DNA from 3 places in the Steroidobacter flavus genome. Region 3 is predicted to be linked to each of the others. Evidence: riboswitches for the same ligand, from Rfam matches in the RefSeq annotation. Region 3 holds a riboswitch; each other region holds the start of a gene.
The links. A riboswitch is a leader RNA that binds a small molecule or an ion and turns the genes downstream of it on or off. The one in region 3 is predicted to bind cobalamin.

Region 1: linked by a shared signal. The riboswitch ahead of ACFPN2_RS33395 (threonine-phosphate decarboxylase) and the one ahead of ACFPN2_RS18385 (TonB-dependent receptor plug domain-containing protein) in region 3 are both predicted to bind cobalamin.
Region 2: linked by a shared signal. The riboswitch ahead of ACFPN2_RS26030 (ribonucleoside-diphosphate reductase subunit alpha) and the one ahead of ACFPN2_RS18385 (TonB-dependent receptor plug domain-containing protein) in region 3 are both predicted to bind cobalamin.

The regions. Positions count from the first base shown of each region.
Region 1 is NZ_JBHSDU010000015.1:1,344,765-1,354,945, forward strand. Features, by position in the region: gene ACFPN2_RS33375 (tetratricopeptide repeat-containing sulfotransferase family protein) at 1-1,346, opposite strand, end outside; gene ACFPN2_RS33380 (GHMP family kinase ATP-binding protein) at 1,343-2,206, opposite strand; gene ACFPN2_RS33385 (amino acid permease) at 2,199-3,611, opposite strand; gene ACFPN2_RS33390 (DmpA family aminopeptidase) at 3,614-4,816, opposite strand; cobalamin riboswitch at 4,934-5,117, shown strand; gene ACFPN2_RS33395 (threonine-phosphate decarboxylase) at 5,230-6,261, shown strand; gene ACFPN2_RS33400 (LysE family translocator) at 6,258-6,893, shown strand; gene ACFPN2_RS33405 (hypothetical protein) at 6,992-7,435, shown strand; gene ACFPN2_RS33410 (DUF3187 family protein) at 7,443-8,540, opposite strand; gene ACFPN2_RS33415 (alpha/beta fold hydrolase) at 8,537-9,382, opposite strand; gene ACFPN2_RS33420 (hypothetical protein) at 9,397-10,181, opposite strand, start outside.
Region 2 is NZ_JBHSDU010000014.1:791,226-801,406, reverse strand. Features, by position in the region: gene mrdA (penicillin-binding protein 2) at 1-1,826, shown strand, start outside; gene ACFPN2_RS26060 (hypothetical protein) at 2,023-2,145, shown strand; gene ACFPN2_RS26055 (acyltransferase family protein) at 2,145-3,299, shown strand; gene ACFPN2_RS26050 (ATP-binding protein) at 3,379-5,295, shown strand; gene ACFPN2_RS26045 (response regulator) at 5,292-6,008, shown strand; gene ACFPN2_RS26040 (hypothetical protein) at 5,963-6,682, opposite strand; gene ACFPN2_RS26035 (hypothetical protein) at 6,810-7,400, opposite strand; cobalamin riboswitch at 7,500-7,707, shown strand; gene ACFPN2_RS26030 (ribonucleoside-diphosphate reductase subunit alpha) at 7,859-10,181, shown strand, end outside.
Region 3 is NZ_JBHSDU010000003.1:2,919,789-2,929,969, reverse strand. Features, by position in the region: gene ACFPN2_RS18405 (sigma-70 family RNA polymerase sigma factor) at 33-548, shown strand; gene ACFPN2_RS18400 (DUF3379 family protein) at 545-1,198, shown strand; gene bufA2 (BufA2 family periplasmic bufferin-type metallophore) at 1,286-1,537, opposite strand; gene ACFPN2_RS18390 (DoxX family protein) at 1,711-2,184, shown strand; cobalamin riboswitch at 2,206-2,405, shown strand; gene ACFPN2_RS18385 (TonB-dependent receptor plug domain-containing protein) at 2,594-4,477, shown strand; gene cobD (threonine-phosphate decarboxylase CobD) at 4,477-5,517, shown strand; gene cobO (cob(I)yrinic acid a,c-diamide adenosyltransferase) at 5,514-6,140, shown strand; gene ACFPN2_RS18370 (ABC transporter substrate-binding protein) at 6,137-7,003, shown strand; gene ACFPN2_RS18365 (FecCD family ABC transporter permease) at 7,000-7,977, shown strand; gene ACFPN2_RS18360 (ABC transporter ATP-binding protein) at 7,974-8,765, shown strand; gene cbiB (adenosylcobinamide-phosphate synthase CbiB) at 8,770-9,711, shown strand; gene ACFPN2_RS18350 (cobyric acid synthase) at 9,744-10,181, shown strand, end outside.

The DNA.
Region 1 (10,181 bases), on a different contig from region 3:
TACATCGCGAAACAGCTGTCGACCGGATCTCGATTCACCAGCACCAACTTCGCACCCGGCAAGGCGCGATGAATGGCACCGAGGTACAGATAATTCATCGGCAACTTCTCGATAACTCTGTCCGCCGTCGCATCTCCTCCCGCCAGCCGCTCGTACCCTCTCGCCACCGCGGCCGACTCCGCCGCCGCCGCCCCGGCAAATACATCGCCTCGGTCTCTCGGTGCCGCAGCCAGCAGAGCTTGACTGAAGTTTTCCGTTTCGCCGTTAGAGCGGACGCCGGCAAGACCCAGCAGCATGTGCTCTAGCAACGTCGTGCCGGATCGAGGCAGACCAACGATGAAGATGTGTCGGCTACCGGCCGCGGCGTCGTGAACGGACTCTCTTGGAGAAGCCGCCACGCCGCTAATGAACTCTTTTGGAGAATCCGTTTCGCCGCCGCGATTGAACTCCTTGGGAAACATCGCTGCGTCACCGCGATCAAGCTCTTTAGGATGCATCGCCGACTCGCCGGGATTGAGATCCTTTGGAGACATCTCCGCGTCGCCGCGGTCATGCCCTTTAGGATGCCTCGTCGCCTCGCTACGGATGAACTCCTTGGGAGACATCGCCGCATCGTCGCGATCTAACCCTTTGGAGTGCGTCATCGCGCCGCGGATGAGATCCTTGGGAAACACCGCCGCGATTCGCTCGAGCTTGCGGCAGTCCATCTCGACGTTGTACGCGAGGTGACGTCTTCGAATCGCCGACGCCGCCGCCAGGTGCGGGAACGCCTCATCGTAGCGCTGCAGATCATCCAGCTCTTTCGCCAGCGCGTAGCCAAGAAACATTCGCGCGCGATCATCAGAGCTGTTGCGCGACAGCTCCCGCTGCAGCTCGTCCACATGATTCGCGTCGCTGGTTTGAACTCGCAGCTCCGAGCGCAAGAGAAAGGTCGCATAGCGCGTCCGGTCCAACGCGATCGTCCGATCGCAAGCTTCCTCCGCCTCACGCAACCGTCCCAAGCTGCGTTCACTCGATGCGAGGTTGTGCCAGAACCGTGGGTCGTTCGGCGCCAACTCCACAACTCGCCGATACAACGCATTCGCCCGCTCATGCTGCCCAAGAAGCGCCGATACATGCGCCAGCGCGTCGTACGCATCGGCGGATCCCTCCGAATAATCCAGCGCCTGCTGAACAACCAACTCAGCCTCGCGACGCCGACCTAGCCGAAGCAGGATCGTCGCGAGCATGCCATGCGTCGGCGTGCACACTCTCAGCCCGGCGACGGCACTCTGCGCCAGCGGCAGGGCTTCGGCGAATCGGCCTGCGGCCGTCAACTGATAGGCTTGAACCGCGAGGTCGCTCATGGCCGCGATAGCGAGCGAAACACCATCGGTGTGAGATTCATCTCCTCAAGCAGTGCAATGGCACGCTGAACCTGAGACTCATGCCGAGCGCCGGCCGCATCGATCATGATTCCAAGAAACGTCCCGCTATGCGCAGCGACCACACCGGCCGCGCCAATCTCGCGAGCGATACTTCTCATCGCATCGAACCAGCGCTTGGGTAACAAGCGCTGATTCAACAGCGCGCTCCGCGTAGCCACAGCCCCCAGCCCGGCAACATCACCGCCCTGGAGCGCATGACGCACCTGAGCCAGAAGCTCAACATACTCATCACGCTCGCTCTCTGAATAATCGAGCGACCGCGCATTGTGAGCAAGCGTCTCGATCTCCCCGCCCTCATCGACCGCCACGAGCGTCAGGGCCGGCACCGGCCCCAACTCCTCAAGCAAGCGCCCCTGACGATGCCGATACGCGACAACGCCCTCATACATCACACCATCACTCGGCTCGATGTCACGCAGGGTAGCCTCGAGCACCTCTAAGTCGAGCGACAAATCATAGTGACGAGCGACCGCCCGGCACGAGGCGACGAGATCGGCGGTGCTGCTGGCAAGGCCCTTGCCGCGAGGAATATCACTTTGCAGCCGCAGCTGCCCCTGCACTGGTAAGCCATAGCGACGCAGCAGCGCAGTCACGCCACTGAGCACCTTCCAGGAACTCTCCGGCCAAACACTGAGCCCAGCAATCCCGGAGGAAACAGTGAACGACGCGTGACTATGAAGATCGATCGGCAGAGTCACAAGAAAGTGACTGCCGTCCGGAAGCATCCCCTGCAGCAACTCACCGAAGCTCGCATGACACGAGGCGCTGAAGCTAGACACGAGAGCGCCCGAGCGATCCATCTCCCTCCGATGCGTTGACCCTCGAGCGGAACCAGTACGCCACGACGACAACAGCCGCCGCCAACAAGCTCGCATACAGCTGCGTAGCAAGAGTACCCGTGAACAACATCGCGACCATCACCGCGACAATGGCCCCAATCGCCGCATAACTAAGCCAGGGAAACAGCCACACTCTATTCGTAAGCCGTTCCGGCCGCTCGCGCTCCATCCGACGCCGGAGCTTGATCTGCGCCAGGCACACCATCGCATAAACCATCAGCATGATCGCGCCAGACGCATTCACCAGAAACGCGAACAACACTTCCGGCGCAATCACCGACGTCATCACAGTGAGATAGCCGAACGTACTCCCGATCAAAATGGCACGAGCAGGCACCTGCCGCTTGTTGAGCGCCACCAACGACTGAGGCGCATCGCCCCGCGCAGCCAGCACGAACAACGTCCGCGAAGTAACGTACAAGCCAGAATTCAGACAGGACAGCACGGCGGTCAGCACAATCAGGTTCATGATCGTCGCCGCGCCGGGAATATGAGTCCGCGTCAGCGCCGCAGCGAACGGCGACGAGCCGGGAACGATCTCAGTCCAGGGCACGATGGCCACGACCAGCAAAACAGACAGCACATAGAACAACAGGATCCGAATGATGATCGTACCTGTCAGTCGCGACATGGTGCGTGAGGACTCGCTGGACTCCGCGGCCGCAATCGTCACGATCTCAGCACCGCACAGAGAGAAGATCACCGTCGTCACACCCGCCAGAATCGACACGCCGCCAAACGGCGCAAAGCCGCCGCCATGCGCGGTGAGATTGGAGAACGTCGGGCCATCGGGCGAAGTGAGTCCGCACGCATACGCGCCGGCAATCAGAATGAAGATGACGATGGCCGCGACTTTGATCGAAGAGAACCAGAACTCGAACTCGCCGTAAGAGCGCGAGGACATGAGATTCACGGCCGTGAGCGCGAGCATCAACGCCAGCCCGATCTGCCACACCGGCAGATCGATCCACTCATGCAGTAACGCCGCGCCGGCGATGGCTTCGATCGCGACGACCACCACCCAGAAATACCAGTACAACCAACCGCTGACAAAGCCGGCCCAATCGCCGAGCCCCAACCGAATGTATTCGATGAACGAGCCGAGCCCGGGCGACCCCGCCGCCATCTCGCTCAACATGCGCATGATGACCAGCACCACCAGGCCGGCGAGCGCATAGCTTGCCACGACGGCCGGCCCGATCGTCGCGATGGCCGAGCTGCTGCCGACGAACAGGCCCGCGCCGATGATGCCGCCGATGGAGATCATCGCGACATGGCGCGAGCGCAGGCTCTTCGCCAACTCGGGCGCCTCGATCTCGGCGCCCTCTGCCCTGGTTCGATTCATGGTCACTGCGGCCTGGCCCCGTTTCGGGAAACAATGGCGCGAACCTCATCGTGAGGCAAGCCATAAACCCGATGACCGTCGCGACCGGTCATGGTCTTCGCGGCCACCAGGGCATTGAGAATGGCCTCCTCCGTCGCCTGAACCACGCCCTCGAACAGCGGATTCAACAGCGGATTTGGATACGTCTCGACCGAGATCTTCTCCATCTGCATGCTATTCAGTTGCGGATTGGCCGTCGAGAACGCCATGAAAATATCGCCTGAGCTTTCGCGGCTGATATCGCCGAGGCGCCCCATCGCGTGGCCCGGCCGCTTGGCCAAGCGCTTGAGTTGATGGGGTAAGAGCGGCGCGTCGGTGGCGATCACGACGATCATCGAGCCGTCGCCTGGCTTATCGTCAGGCCGCGCATTGCAGGCGGGCACTTTGTCGTTGGGCGCAGGGGTCGCCGTGCACGGAGCGTAATTCTTGTTGAGCTCCTGACCTACCGCGGCACCGGCAATGCGCAGATCGGTCTGCACGCCGAAGTTACATTGGACCAGCACGCCGACGGTGTACTGGCCGATGGGCGTAGTGACGATACGCGACGACGTGCCGATGCCGCCTTTGAAGCCGAAGCAGACCATGCCCGTGCCGCCGCCGACCGCCCCTTCGAGCACTGGTCCGGACTTGGCGATCTTCAACGCTTCCAGCGCGTGCTCGCTCTTCACGTGGAAACCGTCGGTGTCATTGAGGAAGCCGTCGTAGGTCTCTGCCACCATCGGCGTGAACCACGAGCCCGGCCATTTGTGATCCACGATCCAGCCAACCACCGCGTCGCGCACGACGCCGACGCTGTGAGTATTGGTGATCATGATCGGGCCATCGAGATAACCGCGCTCTTCCAACCACACGGTGCCGGTCATCTCGCCGGCGGCGTTGCTGGTGTTCCAGGCGGCGTACACCGGCGCGGTCGAGTTCTTACCGCGTGGGATGATCGCTGTGACACCGGTGCGCACCGGCCCCTTGCCTCGCTGAAGTGCGCCGTCGCCTTTGATCAACGTCACATGGCCCACTTCCACACCCTGCACGTCGGTGATCGCGTTGAGTGCTCCGGGCTTGCCTTGCAACTGGATGCCTATGTCCCGAGCGCGCGGCCCCTCCGCGAGGGCGATGCTTGAAACGGCGAACAAACAAACAGACGTCAGAGCCAGCGAGCGTCGAATCATCTTGTTCTCCCCTGTCGTTGGACGATGGATTGTGCTCGGTCCCCATCGCCGTGCCCATAAATTCTTGTAATACCCGGCATACGGATTCGTTGCTTGACCGGTGCGCGGTTCGCCCGCATTCTTGGCGTCGCGTCGAGTTCCCACGCCAGTGGGATTAAAACGGGAACCGGGATAGACCCGGGCTGCCCCCGCAACTGTAAACGGTGTTGGCCGCGCTAAAAGCCACTGAGCCTCGAGGCTTGGGAAGGTGGCGCGGCAGTAAGCCGAAAGCCAGGAGACCTGCTCGCCGCCGTCGTCCATTCATCGGCCGGGGTGCGCCGAGTGAACGGGAGTTCCCGAGTGACGACCGGTGTGGGTCGCGCTCGCCAGCGAGGCGATCCCATGTGTCTTCGCTTTGCATTGGAACTCGTCACATGAGCGCTGCTATTACCGATCCGTTCACTCGTCACGGTGCCCACCTGGGCATCGCGCGCAGCCTATGGCCGGACGCGCCGAAGCCGTGGATCGACCTGTCGACCGCGATCAATCCCAATCCCTATCCGGCCCCTCACCCCAGCGCGCAAGCTCGGGCCCGGTTGCCCGATCCACAGGAGCTGCAGAATCTCGAAGCCGCCGCGGCCCGTGCCTTTGGCGTCGACGATCCCGATCGCATCCTCGCCACGGCCGGCTCCGAAACCGTTGTGAGATTCCTGCCTCACGCGCTGCCTGCGGTGACCGCGGCCTGCATCGTGTGGCCCACCTACTCTTCGCATACGGATATCTGGCAAAGCCTCGGTGTGCCGGTCGGCCGTGTCGCTGGCATTGAACGAGCGTCACTGACAGCGGGCACCGTCGTCACGCTCGTCAATCCCAACAGCCCGGACGGCGCGATGACGCCGCGTGAGCAGTTGCTCGAGGCGTACGACAAGATCGCCGAACACGAGGGCTTTCTCGTAATCGACGAAGCCTTCGCCGATGCCGATGCTTCCTGCAGCGTCGCTTCGTTGGCCGGCACCGAACGTTATCCGCGCATGATCGTGCTCCGCTCCTTCGGCAAGTTCTACGGATTGGCCGGCGTTCGTCTGGGTTTCATGATCGGTGCTCCGGCGCTGGTCAAACGGATTCGAACCGCGCTCGGCGATTGGCCCGTGGCCGCTGACGCAATCACCGCAGGACTCGCGGCATACAACGATCCGTTGTGGGCCGAACGCACTCGCATTCGATTGCGAAGCGCCACCCGCAAGCTCGATGCGCTGTTGATACGCAGCGGCTTCAGCATCGTCGGTGGCACCACGCTGTTTCGACTCGCGCACAGCGATCTCGCCCAGGCCCGCTTCAATCAATTGCTTCGCGCAGGCATCCTGGTCCGTCCATTCACTCACGATACCAAGCTGCTGCGATTCGGCCTGCCCCATGGGGACGCAGCCTGGCGGCGCCTGCGCGACACTTTGAGAGCCAGACCATGAGCTGGAATACCTGGTGGCTGTACTTCGTCACCGTCTTTTTGCTCTCGGGCGCGCCCGGTCCCAACATGCTTCACATCATGTCGCGGAGCGTGTCGCTTGGCGTGAATCGCGCCGTTCCCGCGATGCTCGGCTGTCTGGTGGCGCTGGTCCTGATGCTGGTGGGCTCGGCCCTTGGGCTTGGCGCCGTGTTGCTGGCGTCACCTAGAGTTTTCGAAGTACTGCAATACGTCGGCGCCGCCTATCTCATCTGGCTGGGAATCAAGGCATGGCGCGACGACAGTGCCGACGCGGACAACGGCGCGGCGACAGTGCCGTCCGTTGTGTTGACCAATCGGCAGATCTTCCAAACGGCGTTCGTCATTTCCATCAGCAATCCCAAACTGCTGCTGTTCGCGGCCGCCTTCCTGCCGCAGTTCGTGAATCCTTCCAGCCCGAAGATTCCGCAGTTCGCGGTGCTGGTGACGACTTTCTCGCTCTGCGAACTGTTTTGGTACGCGGTGTACGGCCTGGGCGGCAACCGCTTGCGTCACTACCTGTCACGACCCGGACTGCGACGGATGTTCGATCGATTGACCGGCGTGATGTTCGTCGGCTTCGGCATCATGCTGCTGCGGTTTCGTCCGCAGTCGTGAGCCGCCACTAACCGTAAGGCGTCGCGGCTTACTCCGCGCCCCGCGATCGGGCAGCTACTCTTCCGCACACAACAAACCGTACCGTGCGGAGAGAGAGCATGGATTCAGCTGCATACGTTCCTGCGTTCCTGGGTCTGCTCGGCGTTGCGGTGGGTGGACTGACTTCGTTCGCCAGCAGCTGGTTCACACAGCGCTGGCAGTTTCGCGAGAAACGCATCGAAGCCGTGCGCTCGCGGCGCGAGTTGCTGTTTTCTTCCTTCATCGAAGAGGCCACTCGCGTCTATGCCGACGCGCTCACTCATGAAAAGGACGACTTCACCGATCTGGTCCGGCTGTACTCGCTGTATTCGCAGATCCGCCTGGTTGCCACGGAGGAGTCGGTGCACACCGCTCGCGTCGCCCTCGACGCGTTGGTCGAAGCGTACCTCTCGCCCAATCGGACGCTGCATGAAATCTACGCCGAAGCCCGGGCCGGCAAACTGACGTTCCTGGAGGACTTCAGCAAGACCTGTCGACAGGAGCTCGATCGACTGTCCGCGTAGCGCTCATTCAAGAGCGCGGCTGCGGGATGTAGGCGATGCCGAGCTGAAAACCGATGTCGGGCGTATTGTTGATGTTCTGCACGTTCTCGGTGATACCGAATGACAGCAGGTATCGATTCATTCGATGACGCACGCCGAGGCTGTACTGATACTTCAGGCCGGTCAGCTCATCGAGGTCGGTGTCATCGTCCGAGTAGACGCTGGGGCTGACATAGGCCTGCACGTTGACATTCGTGCGCCCGGTCAGCCGATGCTCGTAGCCCAGAATGAGCGTCGGAATGATCTGAGCCTCCTGCGGGACCGGCCACTCGGCACCGCCGTAATAGACTGCAGCGATGTTCGCATAGAGCGCATGATGCGCGCCTCGACGCTGCAGGGAGGCTTGCACTCCATAGTCGAAGTGTCCCGTCGACAGCAGCGTGCGCTCACCATCCAATGGCACTTTCACGGCAGCTTCGAGCGACATGCTCCAATGCTCCGGCAGCCGGACTCCAGTGTAGCGAACCCCCACCGTCGGATCCGTGAAGCCGCCGTCCGTCGGCGCACCGAAACTCGCAACCTGCGCCGATTTCAAATCGTAGATCAGCGTTACATCGTTGCGGCGGACTGCCGGTCGCCCGAACGTGCTGAAGCCGAACGTCCGATGAAATTCCTCGATGGTGCTATCGAGAAATCCGCCTTGATACGAAACGGCACTCGTCACGAAGTAACCGCTCCAGTCATCGGCAAACCTGTAATGCAGGGTGAAGTCGACGGCCGCAGACTCCACATCGACCAGATAATTCTCACCGGGCAGATCGCGGATCGCCTGCAAATCCGCAGCGCTCAGATCGCGTCGTCCCTGAGATTCGAGCGAAGTCAGGTAGCGCTCCACTGCGCCGCTCAATGCCCAGGTGTTTTGATACCCCAGCTCGAACTCCGCCGCCCACGTGCCTTTCTCGATCGAGACGGCGTGAGCGGGTCTCATATCCAGTCGCAGAAACCCGAACGTCGTCAGGTCCCGGTTGCGTAGCAGACCGTAGAAGTCGCTCTCGGCTGCGGGCGCGGCAACACTGGCAAGCATCGTTACCGCGCCGAGCGTGGCATTCAGCCAACGAGTATTCATCGCAAACGCTCCAGCAACAGATCGACGATGTCTTCGGGAACTTCGTCCATCAGCCAATGGGAACACTCGTCGAGGCGCACGAATCGATACGGCGCACGCACGAAGTCAGCCGTGTCGTTCGCGGCAATCTCACCCAACGCGTGATCCGCCGATCCCCAGATAAACAGCGTATCGACATGCACCGGCCCGATCCGTGCGTCGAAGTCCAGCGCGCGATACCAATTGAGCGCCGCCGTCAGTGCGCCCGGCACGGACAACCGAGCCACATGAGTTTCCAACCGTTGTGTGGAGAGCTTGCCGCGAAATGCAGCTCGCAACCGTTCTGCTCCGTTCGCCAGCATGCCCGCCTCCGCCACACCGCCAGGCTGGCGGAAGAAATGAATGTACTGAGACATCGCGGCCTGCACGGGATCGCGAGCTATCGAGTTCAGCAAGGCATCGGTGTGCGGAGTGGAAAGCACCGTGAGGCTGAGCAACTTCCCGGGCCGTTCCGCCGCCAGGCGCCATGCGAGAATCCCACCCCAGTCGTGCGCTACCAAATGAAAGCGATGCGCGCCGAGCGCGTCAGCGAACTCGAGAATGTCTCCAACCAACAGGCTCATGTCGTAAGCGGCGACGCCTTCAGGCCGCGCACCAGGCGAATAGCCACGCTGGTCGACTGCGACCGCGCGGAAGCCGGCATTCGCGATCGGCACCATGATGTCGGCCCAGGATTCGGCAAACTGCGGAAAGCCGTGCAGAAACAGCACGAGCGGCGCCTCAGGATCGCCGACAGCGAGACTATCGAACACAAAATCACGAACCCGAAGCGGGACCCTGCCGAGCTGCTCGCTGGACATCATGACGCTCTTCCCTGTCACAACAGATATTGAACGTTGAAGCCGACGTAGAGCTGCCAATGAGGCGCGATGCCCTCGTGCAGCACCGTGAACTGCGGCTCGACGAAACCATTGACCTGGACCTTCGGCGCCATGCTCCATACCTTGCCGACCCCCAAGCCCACCGGCACGTAGTAATCGTCGCTGTGCAAATCGAAGCTCCAGATACCGGTGGAACGCAGATACGCGCCGTGCGGCAAGTTGTAGAACACGATGGGCTGCACGGTCGCGCTGCCTGCGTCGCGCCGATCGTCGTCACCCGCGAACGAGTCCTGTGCGATCACCAGCGCCCCCGCCAATCCCCACGACCGAACCGCGACAACAGCGCCGGACGCACCGCCCTGCCATTTGCCGGTGCCCAACGAATCTTCGCTGGCCGTCGGCGCGGTGAGCACCGGTCCGACGCCCCAGGCAAGCCCGTGACGCTTGTTCTGGAACAGCGCCATGTTGAAGATCGTCAGATCGCCCAGGCCGCTGTCATGTCCGTTCGGAAACGTCGGCGTGGTGTTGATCGGCAACGTGAAGCGCAACAGCTGCGGGTGATCGAACGCCAGATGCGGCACGAGCCCCCGAACCAGGGCGATGTTCGCGTCGCGATCCGGCAGGCCGTACAACGAAGGAATGTAGTAGTCGTTGACGTTCAGCATGATGCTCGGCTGCAGCGGATTATTCGCTTGATTCGAAGCGTTCGTGGCCGCTTCTTCAGCGAGCGCCGCCGACGCAACGACAACGGTCAGTGCGATCAGAAAATTGAGCTTGAACA
Region 2 (10,181 bases), on a different contig from region 3:
TTCGTTACGACTATTACGTCGGCGAGTCCCAGGGCAATCGAATCAAGGTCGAGCCCATCCCGGCCAACCGGGGCTTGATCCTGGATCGGAACGGGCTGCCGCTGGCCACCAACGCCCCTTCGTTTCAGCTCGAAGTGACGTTGGAGCAGGTGCCGGATCTGGATGCGACGCTGAACGGGCTGGCGGCGCTCAACTTGATCGATCGGGCCGAGGTCCCGCGAATGCGCAAAGACATTCGCAGCCGCCGCTCCTTCGACTCGGTGCCTCTCAAGCTGCAACTGACGGAAGAAGAGTTGGCGCGCTTTGCGGCGCGTCGGCATGACTTTCCCGGGGTCGAAGTCGTGCCCCGGCTGACTCGTTACTATCCGTTGGGCAGTAGCAGCGTGCATGCCATCGGCTATGTGGCCGCGATCAGCGAGGAAGATGAGAAGGAGCTCGACCTGGCCCGCTACGCCGGCACGGTGCTGACGGGCAAGAGCGGAGTCGAGCGCGCTTATGAAGACGAGTTGCATGGTTATCCCGGCGTTCAGCAGCTGCTGGTCAATGCCCGGGGACGCCGGGTCGAGCGCATCGGTCGAGCCGATGTGCCGTTGGAAACGCGGCAGCCGATTGCCGGCAACGATCTGTTTCTAACGCTCGATCTTCGGGTTCAGCAAGCCGCCGAGGCAGCACTCCGCGGTCAGCGTGGAGCCGCCGTGGCCATCGATCCGGCCAATGGTGATGTTCTTGCGTTCGTCAGCACGCCGGCCTTCGATCCGAATCTCTTCGCCCGCGGCTTGAGCCGCACACAGTACCTGGCACTCACCGAAGATCCGACGCGGCCGATGTATGACCGGGCGTTGCGAGGCGTCTATCCGCCGGGCTCGACCGTCAAGCCTTTGTTTGCGCTCGCCGCACTGGAGTACGGTGTAGTGACTCCGCATGACACTCGTTACTGCCGGGGCATGTGGTCGGCGCCCGGCTATGGGCGCGCCCGTCGCGACTGGAAGAAAGGCGGGCATGGCCCGGTCGATATGGAGAAAGCCATCGCAACATCGTGCGACGTGTATTTCTTCGATATCGCCAGGTCGATGGGGATCGATCGGATGGCGGCGTTCCTGGGGCGCTTCGGCGTCGGCAGTGCCACCGGTATCGATGTGGCAGGGGAGCGCCTGGGCATCCTGCCGTCGACAGATTGGAAGAAGCGCGCTTTCAAACGACCGGAGCTGCAGGTCTGGTTTCCGGGCGACACCATCAGCGTCGGTATCGGCCAGGGGCAGATGTTAGTGACACCGCTGCAGTTGGCGCATGCCATCGCCACGTTATCGGTTCGCGGCACCCGCTATCGGCCACGAATGGTCCGCGCCATTCGGGATGTTCAGACCGGCAAGGTTCGTGAGTTGCCGCCCGTGGCATTGCCTCCGGTGAAAACCGCCGATCCCGAGGCATGGACGGTCGCTATCGCCGGTATGTTGGATGTCGTAAACGCACCCTACGGCACGGCGCGATTCGCGCTGTCACCGGCGCCGGAATATAAGATGGCGGGAAAGAGCGGCAGCGCTCAAGTTTTCACGGTGGCGCTCAGCGAGCGCATGCGCAAGCCCAGCGAGTTGGCGGAACATCTGCGCGATCACGCGCTGTTCGTGGCGTTCGCGCCGGCGGATGCGCCAACAATCGCTGTCGCCGTCGTCGTCGAGAATGCACCTGGCGGCGGTGGCTCGGGATTCGCGGGACCGATTGCGCGCCGACTCCTCGATACGTATCTGCTCACGCCGGCGCAGCTCGCCGAGCAGGACGCAAAGCGCAAACCTTCCAAACCTGTGGTTGTGCCCGCCGAGCGAGAATGAGCGAGGTGTGAACTCGTTCTCATATCCTGTCGCGTAACTGACAAGTTCGCCGACACAGGTGCGCACTCCATCGCGAAATCCGATAGCGGCTCGAAAAAGTCACGCCGCGATCACAACGCTAACTCTATTGTCTGCAAAGGGAGACGCGACAGGGGTTGTCGCGCGATCGAGGAAGAGCTCCGGACGCCGACTAATAATGATGAAGCATCTCGTGGTCCTGATCGTCGCGGCGTTGGTTGGCTTGATCTCGGTTGCCTGGCTCATCAAGGATCCGCCGCGTCATCCACCGCCGCATCCGTCGTACTTACCTGAGAAATAATGGCAGCTACTGGCCACACGGCGTCGAGCTCGGCACGCTTCGAATTCATCGACGGGCTGCGAGGCGTGGCTGCGCTGCTGGTGGCGATCGCTCATCTTGCCGACGCCGCTTCCGATCGGCATCCAGGCATCCTGGGGCCGGGGATTGCAGAGCTGGCCTCTTTCGGCCGCTACGGCGTGCAGATCTTCTTTGTGCTCAGCGGTTTCGTGATCGCACACAGCCTGACGGGCGGTGAGTACTCGTTCAAGTATCTCGGCCGGTTCGCCGCCCGCCGTTTCGTGCGCCTGGATTTGCCGTACTGGTCGGTGATTGCGCTGGAGGTGGGGCTGCTGTGGCTGAGCGGCTGGCTGATGGTCGAGTACTCCCGGGAGTTGCCGTCGGCCGGGCAGATCCTGACGAACGCGCTCTATGTGCAGACCTTCCTGGGCTACGAGCACATCCTGCCGGTGTTCTGGACGCTGTGCTACGAGGTGCAGTTCTATCTGGTCCTGGTGCTGTCGCTGGTGTTGCTGGAAAAAATGCGCAATGCCGGGGTGGCCGCCGTCACTCTCCGCACCATCGCCAGCGTCGCGCTGTCGCTGACCTTTCTCTGGTCGATCTGCCTGTTCGTCGGGTTGCTGACGCCGTTGCGGGAGGGGCTGTTTCTCGACCGGTGGTTTCAATTCGCGCTGGGCCTGGTCGTCTATCTTTATTATCGCGGCCACTGCGACCGGGATGTGCTCATCGTGTCGGTGGTCCTGTGCGTGGTTGCCGCGGTGATGTTCGGCTCGAGCACCTATCGAGTCGCGGCTCCGCTGGTGACTGCCGCGACCGGGATTGCGATCGTGTGCAGCTTCCATTTTGCGTCCTGGCGTCGGTTGCTCGCGGGACCGGTGATGCAGTTCCTGGGGCGTATCTCTTATAGCTTGTATCTGTTGCACCTTGGGATCGGCTGGCGCGCGACCGTGCTGGTCCGCGAACTGATTGGCGCCAACTATTCCACCGTCTGGGCCTACGTTGCGTTCATCTGCGGAATGCTGACGAGCATCGTTGCCGCGTGGATCATGAATGTGCTGATCGAGCGGCCGGCGATGCGGCTGGCGCGAACCATCGAGCTGCCCAAGCGGGAGCCTCGTACTTTGACTGGTGTACTCGTGCCAGTGCCTGCGCCATAGTAGTGCCATCGCAGCTGGCAACTTACCAAGCAACACTGGATACATGGCGCCTTCGCCGGGTCGTAAAAAACGAGTGCTCGTGGCCGTGGGGGCGGATTCGCGAGCTGAGCACGTGATGCAGGCGGGGAAGCGCATTGCCGATTTGCTGGCGGCGCCATGGACGCTGGTCTTCGTCGAAACGCCTGACTTGCTGCAACGGCCTTCGAGCTCGCGCGATGGCTGGACGGAATTGCAGCGGCTCGCGGGCACGCTCGGCGCTCAGGCAGTCACGTTGGATGGTCAGTCCGCCGCTGAGGCGCTGCTCGACTATGCGCGTACTTCAGAAGCGACCCATATCGTGATCGGCGCGCCGAGGCGAAAGGGGCTGCTTGCCTCGCTGCGCCCATCGACCGCATCCCGACTGGTTCGCGAAGCCCGGCACTTCGACGTCATCACTATCGGCTCGGCGCATGGCGAGCGCTCCGGCACACGCTCCCGCGACTCTTCCAAAGCCAGCTGGCTGAAATCCATTCGATGGTCACGCTATGGATGGGCGCTCGCGATCAGCGCGCTCACCAGTGCCCTCCTGTATGCGCTGGATCCCTATGTGGCGGTGGCCAACATCATCATGTCTTACCTCGCGAGCTCGACGTTCGTCGCGGTCAAGTTCGGCCGCGGCCCGGCGGTGCTCGCCTCCTTTGCGAATGTTGCTGCCTTCGCTGTGTATTTCGTGCCGCCGCGCTTTTCCGTCACGATGGTGGACTTGCAATATCTGGTGACCTTCACGGTGATGTTGATCGTCGCTGTCACCATGGCGAACCTGATCGCGAGCGTGCGCCGGCAGAGCCGGGCCACGGGCGATCGAGAACGGCGCACGGCGTTGTTATATGCGATGACCCGCGATCTCAGTGCCACGCGCGGCGTCGCGAACATGTCTCGCGTGGCGGTCCGGCACATCGTGGATGTTTTCGATTGCCAAGCGGCCGTGTTGCTTCCCGATGCCACCGGGACGTTACAACGTCCGGCCGACGCGCCGATGGACGGTTCGTTCCGAAACGCAGACCTGTCCGTGGCTCAATGGGTATTCGAGCACGGGCCCCGCGGCGGCCTCGGCTCCGATTACATGCCGGAAGCACCGGCAATGTATCTTTTGCTCACACACGAGCAGCAGCGCTTCGGGGTTCTGGCGGTACTGCCACAGACCAGCCGGCGGTTGTTAGCTCCGGAGCAGACTCGTCTGCTCGATTCGTTCGCCGAGCAGTTGAGTCTGGCCGTCGAGCGCGCCGGCTTGTCGGCTGCCGCCGAGGCGGGTCGTGTCGCTGCCGAAACCGAAAGCCTGCGTAATACGTTATTGGCATCGATATCGCACGACTTGCGCACGCCGCTGGCGGCCATTGCCGGCGCCAGCAGCACACTGGCCGAGCGAGGACGAGAGATCGATGATGACATTCGGACGCAGCTGGCCCGATCCATCGAAGCGAAGGCCGTGGAAATGGCGGAGATTGTTTCCAACGTGCTCGACCTGATGCGCTTCGAATCGGGTCAGATCGCGCTCCGGCGCGACACGCATGCCCTCGATGATTTGATCGGCTCGGCGCTGGTACGGGTCGAGGAGCGTCTGCGGAGTCATCCGGTCCGCATCGATGTGCCGAACGAGTTGCCGGTGTTACACGTGGACGGAACCCTGATCGTGCAAGCGCTCGCCAACATCTTCGACAATGCCGCCAAGTACACGCCCGCCGATGCCGTCCTTCATATCGGAGCGCGGCTCGAGGAACAGCGGGTGAGGGTGGAGATCGACGATGAAGGGCCAGGCTTTCCAGCCGTGGATCGCGAGCGCCTGTTCGACAAGTTCAGTCGCGGACAAGGTGAAGGTGCGGTCGCGGGGGCCGGTCTGGGGCTGGCGATCTGCCGCGCCATCGTCCATGCGCATGGAGGCACGATCCGCGCGACCGATCGACCGGGCGGCGGAGCGCGTGTCGAGTTCTTTCTTCCAACCACCGCAGGCTCGCTGTGACACAAGCCATGCACCGCATTCTGGTCGTGGAGGACGACCCAACCATTCGCGCCGTGCTTCGCGCACTATTGCAGTCCGAGCCCTATCGTTTGGTTGAGGCCGAGACAGCAGCGCGAGCGCTGATCGAAGCGCGGACGCATCGACCGGATTTGCTGCTCGTCGACCTCGGGCTGCCCGATGCCGATGGAATGACCGTGATCCAGGGCGTTCGCGAGTGGTCCAGTGTGCCCATCATTGTGTTGTCGGCGCGGACCATGGAAACACAAAAGGTGGCGGCGCTCGAGGCGGGCGCGGATGACTACGTCACCAAGCCGTTCGGTGCGCCCGAGTTGATCGCGCGAGTCCGCGCCGCTTTACGCCGAAGCTCGCGAGGACTGGATCGCACAGCGATCGTTCGATTGGGCGATGTCACGATCGATCTGGCGCGCCGGGAGGCTCGCGCTGCCAATAAAGAAATCCGTTTCACGCCGTTGGAATATCGGGTGCTCGAATCGCTCGCGCGACAGGCGGGAATGATCGTGACCGCGAATCAGCTGATCCGGGAAGCGTGGGGCCCCGATCGCGCTCATGACACGCAGAGCCTGCGTGCTTGCTTGAAACATTTGCGTCAGAAGCTCGAGCCGAATCCGGCGCAGCCGGTGTTCATCATCACCGAAACCGGCCTGGGCTATCGACTGCGACCGAGCGACGCACCCGACGCACCATCGGCATAGCGGGCGACGTAAAAGCACGTCAAGCTCAGCGCCAGCATTTCACCGCCGTCCTCGACGATGGTCGCCATGGCATCGAACGCCGTGGTCGAGAGGAGGCGGTGGATTGCATCGCCGCCGATCGCGAACATCAGCAGCGCCGCCAGCAGAATGCCCATGTTGATCGAGATGGCGCGTGCCATCGATGAGCTGCGAATGTATGCGACCACGAGCACCGGCGTGAGGAACGCGCCGCCGATCGTTGCATAGATCAGCTCGCCCCAGTCGCGACCCCTCAGGCCGCCGAAATCGGCAATGTGCGCCCACGCGACCAGGTCGAGCCCGATGCGCTCATGAATGCGCATTGAGTCGTCGAGCAACAGGAAGCCATACACCCCGATCCAGAGCAGCAGCACAGGAAGGCGGGTTTTCCGAAACAACTGGCTGAGCGCGAACATGATGCCGGCGTACTTGAGATATTGAAACATCTCGCCGTAGCCGCGATCGCGTGCGATGGACCAGCGCTCCGAGGTGAGCAGGTTCGTATGCACGTGCAACCAATGCAGCACGATGAACAGCAGGTCGCCACCGATCAGCGCTGCCAGTAGTTTGCGAGGCGCGAGGATCGGGCTCGCAACGTCGTGCGACTCCGAAAAAAGTGTGGCACTCGAGTACGGGGAGGAGGTGTCGTCGATCACGAGCAGAATTCTAGGAGATCGACGCGTGGCTGGATTCACGAATTGCGTCGGTCATTGGCGACCCGGTTGTTGTATTTGCAACAATGTAGCTGCACGCCGACAGCAGCGCGCGGCGAACTATCATTTGTTAGTCGTCGCACAACAGCTCGACTTTGCGAATGGCCAGATCCACCGCCTGCTGATCCGTTGCTTTCGCGAGCTCCTGTTTCGCGGTATCGCAATGGACGGCCTCCGATCTCACAGCATCGCTCACCTGGCTGACTGCCTGCGCGTTGGTTGGATCGCAGTAGTCCGATGAAGCGCGACGAATGTTTGCATTGCTGCCGACCCGCTCGATGGCGACGCAATCGTTGACCTTGATTTCGCGCTGATCGCTGACGATGCGAACGGAACTGCCGTCCGCCATTTGCACAGTGTATTGAGTGCCTGAGCGATTGCCTTGAGTGGCGGCTGCGCCGGCAGCACCGACCACAGCTCCGGTGGCGGCGCCACGTGCCGCCGAACCGCGTCCGCTCGCAATGATGCCGATCGTTCCGCCGAGGAGCGCGCCTTGGGCGGCGTTCGAGTCCAAGGTGACTTGCTGGGCGTTTTGCACGACGCCGAACTGCACGGTCGCATTTTGACCGACCCGATGCGACGTGGCTTCGCATCCAGCAATCGCCGTGAGCGCGACACCGACGATGCAAAGAATCATTCGGCTCGAGGGGGAGTTGTCCATGCGACGGCCCTTTCAAAGTGTCGAACGTTGGCACCTCAGCGGCGGCGGCACTATTGGACCTGGGCCCAAGTCGAGGTTGACGCCTTGCGAAAACCACAATATCTTGTGCCCATCCTCGGTGCCTGCCCCAAGATCAGTGGGGCAGGCTGAAAAGGGAATCCGGTGACATTCCGGAGCTGCCCCGCAGCGGTAATTGGGAACGAACGGCGCACACAGCACTGGGCTTTTGCCTGGGAAGCAGCGCCAAGTAGGTCGGCACACGCCGGAGCCCATGAGCCCGAAGACCTGCCGAAGATCGCGCGTCGTCACAGGCGCGCACAGGCTGTCGGGCTCTCGTGGGAAAGGGCTGGCGGATGTTCGGATCGCTGCGTTCGCTAGTGACCTCGCTCCGTTGTTCCCGTCTTTCCCTCGATCGCCCGATTTCGCTCGCGGGAGCGACGCTTCGAGGAACAACACACATGCTGGCGACCCTGGACTCTGCTCAAACCGATTTTCATTTAACGCCTCCACACTCGGCTCGCACCCAGATGCGAGTCACCAAGCGCAACGGCGAGCGCGAAGCCGTCGACGTGAACAAGATCGTTCGTGCGGTCGGGCGCTGTGGCGACGGTCTCGACGCGGTCGATCCCATGCGCGTCGCACTGAAGACGATTGCTGGCTTGTACGATGGCGCGACCACTCGCGAGCTGGATGAGCTGTCGATCCGCACGGCCGCTTCGTTCACGTTCGAAGAGCCGGAGTATTCGCGTCTCGCGGCGCGTCTGCTCGCGGGCTTCATCGACAAGGAAGTGCAGGGGCAGGGCGTTTATTCGTTCTCGCAATCGATTCGCCTGGGCTTCGATGTCGGGCTGATCAACGAGCGCGTGATGAGCTTTGTCGAGAGCAATGCCCGCAAGCTCAACGACGCCATCGACGCGCGTCGCACCCACGAGTTCGAATACTTCGGTCTGAAGACGCTGTACGACCGCTACTTGTTGAAGCACCCGACGCGCCGGCTGGCGCTGGAGTCGCCGCAACAGTTCTGGCTGCGCATTGCCTGTGCGCTGAGCGCCAGCGTGCACGAGGCCATCGACCTATATCAGGTGTTCTCATCGCTCGACTACATTCCCAGCTCGCCGACGCTGTTCAACGCCGGCACGCGCCACGAACAATTGTCGAGCTGTTTCCTGCTGGATTCGCCCGGCGATTCGCTCGAATCCATCTACGATCGTTACAAGGACATCGCGCTGCTGTCGAAATTCTCCGGCGGCATCGGCGTGGCCTGGCATCGCGTGCGCTCGGAAGGCTCGCTGATTCGCGCGACCAACGGTCTCTCGAATGGGATCGTGCCGTGGTTGAAGACACTCGACTCGTCGGTGGCGGCGGTGAATCAGGGCGGTAAGCGCAAAGGCGCGGCTTGTGTGTATCTCGAGCCATGGCATGCCGACGTCGAAGCCTTCCTCGAACTGCGCGACAACACGGGCGACGAAGGCCGCCGTACTCATCACATCAATCTGGCGAACTGGATTTGCGATCTGTTCATGCGTCGCGTGGAGGCGGATGAGATGTGGTCGCTGTTCGATCCGAAGGATGTGCCGCAGCTGCCGGACCTGTGGGGCGAGGCGTTCGATGCGGCTTACACTCAGGCCGAAGCGCAAGGGCTCGCACGAAAGTCTGTGCGTGCACGCGACTTGTATGCCCGCATGATGCGCACCCTGGCGCAGACTGGCAACGGCTGGATGACCTTCAAGGACAAGTGCAACCGCGCGGGCAATCAGACGGCACGCGCCGGCAATACGATTCATCTGTCGAATCTATGCACCGAGATCCTCGAGGTCACCAGCGATGACGAGACTGCGGTGTGCAACCTGGGCTCGATCAATCTCGGCCGTCACGTGATCGACGGTGCATTCGACTTCGACAAGCTGGCGCAAACCGTGCAGACGGCCGTGCGTCAGCTGGACCGGGTCATCGATCTGAACTTCTATCCGATCGCCACGGCCCGTGCCTCGAATATGCGCTGGCGCCCGGTCGGGCTGGGTGTGATGGGCTTGCAGGATGTGTTTTTCCAGCTGCGCATGGCGTTCGACAGCGCGCAAGCGAAGGAACTGTCGACGCGCATCGCCGAGACGATTTATTTCCAAGCGTTGCGGACGTCCATGGAACTGGCGCGCGAGTTGGGACCTCACGATGCATTCAAGGACACGCGTGCCGCGGAGGGTGAGTTGCAGTTCGACAGCTGGGGCATCACGCCGTCGGACGAGACGCGGTGGAATGCGTTGCGCGCTGAAATCAAAGCGCACGGCTTGCGTAACAGCCTGCTCATCGCCATCGCACCGACTGCGACGATTGCCTCGATCGCCGGTTGCTATGAGTGCATCGAGCCGCAGGTTTCCAACCTGTTCAAGCGCGAGACTTTGTCCGGCGACTTCCTGCAGGTGAATCGTTACCTGGTGGAGGAGTTGAAGCAGCTCGGCTTGTGGACCGATGAGATTCGCAATCAGATCAAGCTGGCGGACGGCTCGGTGCAGGGCATCGCCGAGATTCCTCAGGCACTGCGCGCCATCTATCGCACGGCTTGGGAAGTGCCCATGCGGGCGCTGATCGATCTCGCGGCGTCGCGTGGCGCGTACATCGATCAGAGCCAGTCGCTGAACCTGTTCATCGCCAATCCGACCATCGGGCAGCTCTCCAGCATGTACATGTATGCGTGGAAGAGCGGCATCAAGACCACTTACTACTTGCGCTCACGTCCGGCGACGAACATCGCGAAGACGACGGTGCAGGTGAGCGACACCGCCG
Region 3 (10,181 bases):
AATAAACCCGCGCCTGCCCCGGTCTACTCCCAATGAACGCTAATAGTGCTCGTGAACGCGGGCGCTTCGAGGCGCTGTGCATGCCGTTCCGGGCCGACGTGTTTCGGTTCGTGTACTGGCTTTGCCGAGACCGGGCTTTGGCGGAGGACGTGGTGCAGGAGACGCTGTTGCGCGCGTGGCGCTCTCTCGATTCGCTCGGGGACGAGAAAGCCGCACGACCGTGGCTGCTCACCATTGCGCGACGGGAGCTGGCAAGAGTGTTCGAGCGCAAGAAGCTGCCGATGGTGGATCTCGATGTCGCCAACGAAGCCGAGCCCGAATCGCTGGCGGTCAACGATCAGCATGAAGTCGAGGAGATGCGACGCGCGATTCTGAAACTGGATGTGATTCACCGTGAGCCGCTGGTGCTCCAGGTGTTGCTGGGCTATTCCACCGAAGAAATCGCCCAGCACCTGGAAATCAGCGTCGCGGCCGTGTTGACGCGTCTGTTTCGTGCCCGACAGGTCTTGCGTCAGCAACTGCTGGGTGCGGAGGGCTCGCGGTCATGAACTGCGAAGAACTGCGCACGATCGTCGGTGCCGAACCCAATTCGACGAACCCCGAAGTCCTGAAGCACATCGAAAGCTGCCCGGACTGCGCCCGCTATCGGCAGGAATTGCAGGCGATGGATCGCTTGATCTATCGAGCGTTGGCCGTCGACGCGCCGGCTGAAAAGCGCGCCACTCAACCGTCCCGCGTGTGGCGCATGGCTGCGAGCGTGCTCGTTGCTGTGCTCGTCGGTGCGATGTCGTTGTGGTTACTGACACCGCGAGAAAGTTTCGCGGCGGAAGCTATCGCTCACGTCAAACATGAGCAGTTCTCGCTCGTGCGCACGTCGGAAACAGTCGATGCGCAGGAGCTGGAAAAAGTGCTCGCCGCTTCGAGGTTGCGATTGAAACCCGGTGCGGCACGAGTGTCATACGCGCAGAGCTGTCCCTTCCGGGGTCAGCGAGTTCCGCATCTGGTCGTGCAAACCGAGCAAGGCCCGGTGACGGCGTTGGTCGTCACGGACGCGCCAACCCAGGGGCGCGAACATATCGACGAGAAAGGTTTTCAGGGTGAGATCATTCCGGCACCGCGCGGCGTGATCGTCGTGCTGGGTCAGAATGTGCCGGTGGATGCAGTGGCGAAGACGCTGCTGAGCGCGCTGGAATACTGAGCCCCAAATGCACAGCGGCGCATGTATGCGCCGCTGTGAGAAAGAATCGCGAAACACCGGCCAGCGCAGGGCCGCCGATCATCGCAATTACTTCTTCATCTTGGCCTTGGCGGCATCGCAATCGCCCTTGCTCAGTAGCAAGTAGCCCTGGCCCTTGCACTTGTTCTGGCCCTGGCAGGCGTTGGTGGCGGTGCTGCAGGCGGACGTTCCCTTGCACGAATTGACACCTTCGCATTTCACCTTGGCTTCATCCGCCGCGTTCGCCGTGGTGGCGACAGTGGTAAACAGCAGTGCAGCGGCGGCGGCCATGGCGGCGCAAGTGGCTTTCTGTGTGCTCATGCTTCTCTCCTGAATCTGATTTTTCGAGCGGTTGAAACGGATCGTCATCGATGCCGCGAACAGCATCTTGCCCACTAGACCGGGCCCGGCGCCATCGCATTACACGCAAACGGAGTAATAAGCGATGGCTCAGACCGGTCCTCTAGCCAACAAGCAAAAAGCGGGAGTCCGATATGTTGAGCGACGCCTTGATGGACCCGAAGAGCCCGATGGCCCGCCTGCTCGACCATCTGCAAGCGCCGTTCGCGCTCGCCTCGCGGGTTTATGTGAGCTGGGCGTTCCTCAAGAGCGGCTATCTGAAGCTGTCGGACTGGGACCAGACGGTTGCGTTGTTCGAGTACGAATATCGCGTGCCCGTGCTGACCCCGCACCTCGCCGCCATCGCCGGGACCGCCGGCGAGCTGGTGTTTCCAATGCTACTCATACTCGGTCTATTTGGCCGGATCAGCGCGCTCGGCCTGCAGGCCGTCAACGTTCTGGCGGTGATTTCCTATGCGCACGTACTGTTCCAGGAAGGCTTCGCGGCCGCCATCGGCCAGCATTATCTGTGGGGTTATATGTTGCTGGTGCTGACGGTGTACGGCCCGGGCGCCTGGTCGCTGGACTACCAGCTGCGCGCCCGGCGCAAGAATTCGTCCGACACTTGACGAAGGCCCGCTCAAACTTCATCCTCGCGCCGCGCGACAAGTTCCCCCTCAAGGGGATTCAAAGGGAACTCGGGTGTGAAGCCCGGGCTGCCCCCGCAACTGTAAGTGGTTCGCCGCGCGTCAAAGACCACTGGTGTAGCCCAAGGAATTGGGTACGCCGGGAAGGTGACGCGAGGACTTCAGCCATCAGCCAGGAGACCTGCTTGCCGCCGTCGTCCATCGATTGGCCGGGGTGTGCCAAGAGAACGGGAGTTTTCCCTGTAGAGGCGACCGGTGCATGGGTCGCGACGCGTTTTGAAGTTGCAGCCCGTGCGGTTTGTAACTCTCCGCGGAGCCTTCTGTGCACACCAAATCCGTCTGCCGCCCGTCTTTCCGGGCTTCATCCCGTCTTCTCACCGCATCCGTAGCGTTGTTGTTGCATCCAGCGTTGTCCGCGCTGGCCGCCGACACGGGCGATGGCGTCGAGGATGTGATCGTCACTGCCAACCGCATCTCGCAGGAAACGTCGCGCGTCGGCGATTCCGTCACTGTGATCACCGCGAAGGAGCAGCGTCGCAGCCAGAAGACTGCGGTCTCCGATCTGCTCGCGGCGACGCCGGGCGTGACAGTCGCTCGCAACGGCGGCCTGGGCGGCACGACGACGCTGAGTATTCGCGGCGCCGAGAGCCAGCAAACGATCGTGATGATCGACGGCGTCAAACTCAACGACCCGTCTTCGGCCAGCGGCGGATTCAACTTCGCGGATCTGATCACCACTGACTTCGCGCAGATCGAAGTGTTGCGCGGTCCGCAGTCCACGTTGTGGGGCAGCCAGGCTATCGGCGGCGTAGTAAACATCGTGACGCCGATGCCCGAAGGCCCGCTGTCTGCCTCTTATTCCGCCGAGGGCGGCACTCATGACACCGCACTCGTTCGCGGTCACGTGCAGGCCGGCGGCGACCGCTTCGCCTGGCGCGTTAGCGGCAATTACTTGACCAGCGACGGTATCTCTTCGTACTCGCGCGATCTGGGCGGTCTCGAGGCCGACAGCTATCGCAACGTCGGCTTCAACGCGCGCGGCATTCTGCATATCACCGATAACGTCTCCGCTGAAATCCGCTCGACCTGGAGCGACGGCCGTTCGGAATACGACGGCTTCCCGCTGCGTGATACCCCGGACTACGGCGTCACCGAAGAACTGACAACCTACGCCGGCGTGAACTTCGGCTTGTTCGACGGTCGTCTCGAAAATCGTATCGGCTTTGCGTACACGAACACGGATCGCAAAGATACCGACCCCTCGTCGACGGTGCCGACCACGTTCGACGCCGAAGGTCGCAACGAGCGTTGGGAATATCAAGGCACGCTGCGGATCACGGACCGCGTGAACACCATCGTCGGCCTGGAGTCGGAGCGCTCCGAGCTGAGCACCGTATCGCCGTCGACGTTCGAACCAAATCCCGTCCCGCTGACCGGCGAGGTGCAGATCGACAGCATCTACGCGCAGGTCAACGTGACGCCGATCGACGCGTTGTCGTTGAGCGCCGGCGTTCGCTATGACGATCACGACACGTTCGGCAGTCACACGACGACGCGCGCCTCCGCCGCGTGGTCTGTGACATCAACCACCATCCTGCGCACCAGCTACGGCGAAGGCTTCAAAGCGCCGACGCTGTATCAGCTGTACAGCCAGTACGGCAATCTGAATCTCGAAGCCGAAGAGGCTGAGGGCTGGGATGCCGGCGTCGAGCAACATTTCTTCGCCAAGAAGCTGGTCGTGTCCGCGACTTATTTCGATCGCGACACCACCAACATGATCGACTTCGTCACCTGCAGCACCGGCGACACCTCGCCGAACTGCCAGGGGCGGTTTGGCTACTACGACAATTTCCAGAAGACCAACGCCAAAGGCGTCGAGCTGGCGGCAGCCGCACATCTGACGGAACAACTGTCGCTCACCGTGAACTACACGAACATGGAAGCAGAGAACGCAGCGCGCGGCACAGCGAACTACGGCCATGAGTTGCCGCGTCGGCCAAAAGAAACCGCCAATGCGCAGCTGAGCTACGAATGGCCGGTCGGCCTGACCACCACGGTCGCCGTTCAGCACGCCGGCCGCAGCTTCGACAAGATCAACAACCTCGAGGTGCTCGAGAGCTACACGCTGTTCGACCTGCGCGCGTCGTATGCGGTCAGCGATTCGCTGGAAGTGTTCGGTCGAATCGAGAATGCGTTCGACGAGGACTACACGACGGTGAAGAATTACGGCACGCTCGGCCGCACCTTCTACGCCGGCCTGCGACAGAGCTTCTAATGAAGAGTGGGGCTGACATCGCTGCCGGTCGCTTCGCTCATCATGGCGGCCGGCTCTGTGTCGCGCGCTCGCTGTTTCCGGATGTGACGCAGCCGTGGATCGATCTGTCCACGGGCATCAATCCTTCGTCCTACCCAGCGCCGCGAGCCTCGGCTCGCGAGCGCAATCGACTGCCTGAGCCCACCGACCTGGCAAAGCTCGAAGCTGTCGCCGCGGCGGCGTTCGGCGTCGACGATCCGGCGCGAGTGATCGCGACCGGTGGAACTGAGAACGTGCTGAGACTGCTGCCGTATTTTTTGAAGACGGCGTCCGCTGTGATCGCCGGGCCGACGTACGGTTCGCATGCCGATGCATGGACTCGCGCCGGGCTCGATACAACTATCGTCGCCGACGCCGAGTTGGCGACGCGAGCTGCCGCGAACACCGCGATGACTGTCGTCAGTCCCAACAATCCGGACGGGCGCGTGCTGAGCCGCGAGCAACTGTTATCGCTGCACGGTTCCTTGCAGGCGAATGGCGGCGTCCTGATCGTCGACGAAGCGTTCGCCGACCTCGAGCCTCAGCTGAGCGTCGCCGGGCTGGCCGGCACTGAGTGTGCGCCGCGCATGATCGTGTTGCGCTCGTTTGGAAAGTTTTATGGACTGGCGGGGGTCCGACTCGGATTCGTCATCGCTTCGACCGCCATCGCGACTCGGCTGCGTTATTTGCTGGGCGACTGGCCGGTATCTGCGGACGCTCTGCGCGCCGGCCTCGCGGCTTATGCGGACGAAGCGTGGGCCTCGAGAACGCGCCTTCGCCTGCATCGCGCCGCGCAGCGACTCGACCGGTTACTCATCGCCGGCGGCATGACCATCGTCGGCGGCACCTCGCTTTATCGACTGGCCCGTGCTCCGAATGCCCGCGCCCGATTCACCCAACTCGCCTCACAAGGCATTCTCGCCCGGCCGTTCGAGTACAACAGCACTCTGTTGCGTTTCGGTCTGCCGCTCGCTTCAAATGACTGGCGGCGCGTGGCCAACGCGCTGAAGATGCAACCATGAGCACGACCGACGGACTTTCGGAAGCCGACAAAGATCGCCTGCATGCCGAAGAGATGAAGCTGCGCCAGGCCGAGCGCCGCGCCGAGCGCGCGACCAAAAAAGAGCGCGGCGGCCTGCTGATGGTGCTCACCGGTCCCGGCAAGGGCAAATCCTCCAGCGCTTTCGGCATGGTGGCCCGCGCGCTCGGCTGGGACATGCGCGTCGGCATCGTGCAGTTCATCAAAGGCAAATGGCAGACCGGCGAGAAACATTTCTTCCGTCGCTTTCCCGACCTGGTGACCTTCGACGTGATGGGCGAAGGCTTCACCTGGGACGTGCAGGACCGGCAACGCGACATCGCCGCCGCCCAGCAGGCCTGGCGGCGCAGCTGCGAGCTGATCGTCGATCCCGACTACGATTTCGTGCTGCTCGATGAGCTGAACATCGCCATCCGCAACGACTACGTCAGCATCGACGAAGTGGTCACGTTCCTGAAGAACCGGCCGCGCGACAAACACATCTGCATCACGGGCCGCGATGCCCGGCCGCAGCTGACCGAGATCGCGGATCTGGTCACCGAGATGACGCTGATCAAACATCCCTACGACGCCGGCTTCAAGCCCCAGCGCGGAGTGGAATTTTGAAACCCTGGCTCGCACCGCTGCTAGCCGCGCTCTGCCTCGCGCCCACTGCGCAGGCTGAAGAGCCGGCGCATCGTCCGATGCGCATCGTCTCGCTGAACATGTGTGTCGACAGTATGCTCATCGAGCTCGTGTCGCACGATCGGATCGCGGCACTCAGCCATTACGCACGCGACCCGCAGCGTTCGACGATCGCGAATGTGGCCGGCCATCTGCCCATTACTTATGAGACGGCCGAGGAAGTCGTCGCGCTTCGACCTGATCTGGTACTCACGAGCCGTCACTCGGCCCCCGCGACTCGGAATGCGCTGAAGCGCGTCGGCATTCGATTCGAGTTGTTTGACGTCCCGCAAAGTATCGAAGAAAGCCTGGCGCAAATAAGAGAGGTCGCCAAGCTGCTCGACGCGGAGCCCCAAGGCGAAGTCATGGTCGCGCGAATTCAAGCCGCACTGGATGCAGCTCGCCTGCCCCCGAACGAGGAACCGCTCACTGCGGCGATTTATCAGCCGGGCGGTTTGTCGGCGGGCTCGGATACCGCGGTCGGTGAGCTGATGGAACTGACCGGGCTACGAAACATTGCCGCTCGCTATGGCGTCACCAAGTATCGTCCGTTGCCGCTGGAAGTCTTGGTGTCGTCGCCGCCGGATGTCTTGCTGATCGGCGAGACTTCTCCCGGCGCGCCGCTACAAGCGGAGAAGATCGTCCATCATCGCGCGCTGCGAGCTTTAGGCTCTCAGATGACACAGTCCGTGTTTCCAGCACGCCTGTTGTATTGCGCCGGTCCCGCGATGGTTGAAGCGGCTGCCACGCTGGTGCATGCACGCGATCAAGCCTGGGCGGCCCACGGCAAGAGGACCGCATTGTGATTTCTCGTCGGTGGGCGATGCCCGCGCTGTTGGGGCTTGTCGTCGTGCTCTGGTTCCTGTCGATTGCCGTCGGCCGCGTCACTCTGACTTGGGAGATGTGGAAAGCGCAGGACGCCGTGAGTCGCGCAATTCTGCTCGAGCTCCGACTGCCTCGCGCGATTCTTGGCGTGCTGGTCGGTGCATCGCTCGGTCTGGCGGGCGCGGCCATGCAAGGCTATTTGCGAAACGCACTCGCCGAGCCTGGCACCTTGGGCGTCTCGGCGATGGCGGCGCTCGGCGCGGTACTCAGCATCTTCTTTAACATCGCGGGCCTGCATCCGTGGGTGCTGCCGATCTGCGGCGTGCTCGGCGGCGTGATCGGCATGACTGCGTTGTTTGTTTTGTCCGGGATGGCGGCGAGCGTACTGACGCTGGTTCTGTCCGGCATCATTATCAGCGCGCTCGCGATCGCTGGCATTTCGCTGGCGTTGTCACTTTCGCCCAGTCCGTGGGCTGCGGGCGAGATCGTGCGCTGGATGCTGGGGGGCCTCACCGATCGAAGTTTCGATGAGCTGACCATCGCCGCGCCATTGATCGTGATTGGCAGCCTCGCCGTGCTTGCTTGTCGTCGCCCGTTGGATGCGTTGACGCTCGGAGAGACGGGCGCACGCTCGCTCGGTATCGATTTGAATCGTGCGCAGTGGCAGCTCGCGTTCGGCATCGGACTGATCGTTGGCAGCAGCACAGCGGTAACTGGCATGATCGGCTTCGTCGGACTGATCGTGCCGCATCTGATGCGTCCGCTGGTGGGTTCGCGCCCGGGGGCATTGTTGGTGCCCAGCGCCATCGCTGGCGCGGCCTTGGTGCTCGCGGGAGATATCGCCGTGCGGCTGCTTCCCGGCGGGTCTGAGCTCCAACTCGGTGTAGTGATGTCACTGATCGGCGCGCCCTTCTTCTTCGTGCTGCTGCACTCCATGCGACGCAAACTCACATGACGCGCCCTAGCACTCTGAAGATCAGCGGATTACAGTTTCGACGGGGCAGCCGCGTCGTGTTGGACGCCATCGATCTGCAATTGCAGTCGGGCGCCATTACCGCGGTGCTCGGCCCGAACGGGGCCGGCAAGTCCACGCTGTTGTCGTGCATCGTCGGCCTGCTTCAGCCGGAGCGCGGCGCGGTCGAGCTGGATGGAACATCGCTTCATTCGTTGGCAGCCATGCAACGTGCGCGTCGCATCGCCTTTCTGCCCCAGACCCCCGAAATCGCTTGGGCGGTCGACGTGCAAACGTTGGTCGGGCTCGGTCGCATTCCGTTTCATGGTCTCTCCAGCGATGAAGAAGATCGCGCGGCTGTTACACGCGCCATGGCCAAAACAGAAGTCACACAGTGGGCGGATCGCACGGTCACCACGCTTTCGGGTGGCGAGCGGGCACGCGTGCTGTTGGCTCGGGTGCTGGCTGGCGAGTCGGATTGGATTCTGGCGGACGAGCCGTTCACCGGACTCGATCCGTCCCATCAGTTCGAAGCCGCCGAGTTGTTGCGCGCGGCGGCCGATCAGGGCGGCGGCGTGGTGCTGACCATTCACGATCTCACGCTCGCTGCGAGAATCGCCGATCGCGTCATCATCATCGACGGCGGTCGTATCGTTGCTGACGGCGCGCCCCGCGACGCACTGGCACCGCAGATCCTGCGCGATGTTTATAAGATCGACGCGCAATGGCTCGATGGCGCAAACGGCACACCGCCGACCATCGCCGTTCACGGGCGCGCGGCCCGAGGTTAGCGCCATGTTCGATCCCTGGCTGCTGGTCGCCGCGCTCATCGTCGAAGCCTGCGTCGGCTACCCGCATGCCATCTATCGCGCGATCCGACATCCCGTCGTTTGGATCGGTGTCGCGCTCGCCGCGCTGGAGCGTCGGTTGAACCGGCCTGAGTATGGTGATCTGACGCGTCGGCTACTGGGCATCGTCACTGTCGTGATCGTGACAGGCGGCGCAGCTGGCGTTGGCTATCTTGTTCAAGCGTTGGCCGGCAACGTTTCTTTCGGTGGTGCGTTGGTGGTCCTGGTGGCCAGCACCGGCTTGGCCCAGCACAGTTTGTACACTCACGTTCGCGCTGTGCTTCGACCGCTGGTCGACGGTAATTTGGCTGCGGCACGCCGTGAGGTCGCGCAGATCGTGGGGCGCGATACGGCGTCGCTGAACGAATCCGATGTGGCCAGCGCGGCGCTGGAGAGTCTCGCGGAGAGTTTTAACGATGGCATCGTTGCGCCGGCGTTCTGGTTGTTCGTCGGGGGCTTGCCCGGTTTGTTTGCTTACAAGGCGTTGAATACCGCCGACAGCTTGATCGGCCATCGCGAGCCGCGTTGGCGAATGTTCGGCTGGGCCGCGGCGCGTGCCGACGATCTCGTGAATCTCATTCCCGCCCGGCTCGCGGGCGCCCTGCTCGCCATTGCTGGCGGCGGTGGATTGTTAGTTATGTGGCGAGATGCGCCGAAACATGCGTCGCCCAATGCGGGCTGGCCCGAGGCTGCGATGGCAGGCGCGCTACGCATTCGCCTCGGCGGACCGACCGCTTACGACGGCGTCATGCATGAACGGCCGATCTTCGGCGCGGGCTCCTCGCCGACAGTCGATGATCTCAAGCGTGGCTTGCGCATCTATGTGATCGCGTGCGGCCTGCTGTGGCTCGCCGCGATGATCGTGGGATTCGCGACGGGGGCTGCTTGATGGCTGCGATTCGCGACAGAGGCGAACGGCTGATGCCCGCGATCATGATTCAAGGCTGCGGCTCGGATGTCGGCAAGTCCTTGCTGGTCGCCGGGCTGTGCCGTCTGTTCGCAAATCGCGGCCTGACCGTGCGGCCGTTCAAGCCGCAAAACATGTCCAACAATGCGGCCGTCACGCCGGACGGTGGCGAGATCGGGCGGTCGACGGCGCTGCAGGCCCTCGCTTGCCGAACGCCGTCGACGGTCGATATGAATCCTGTGCTGCTGAAACCGCAAAGTGATATCGGCTCGCAGCTGATCGTTCGCGGTCGCCGCCAGGGTGTCATGCAGGCCAGCGCGCATGGGCGTGACAAGCGGGAGCTGTTACAGATCGCGGTGGAGAGTTTCCGCCGGTTACAGCAAGAATCTGAATTGGTCATCGTCGAAGGCGCCGGCAGTCCAGCCGAAACAAACCTCCGAACGCACGACATC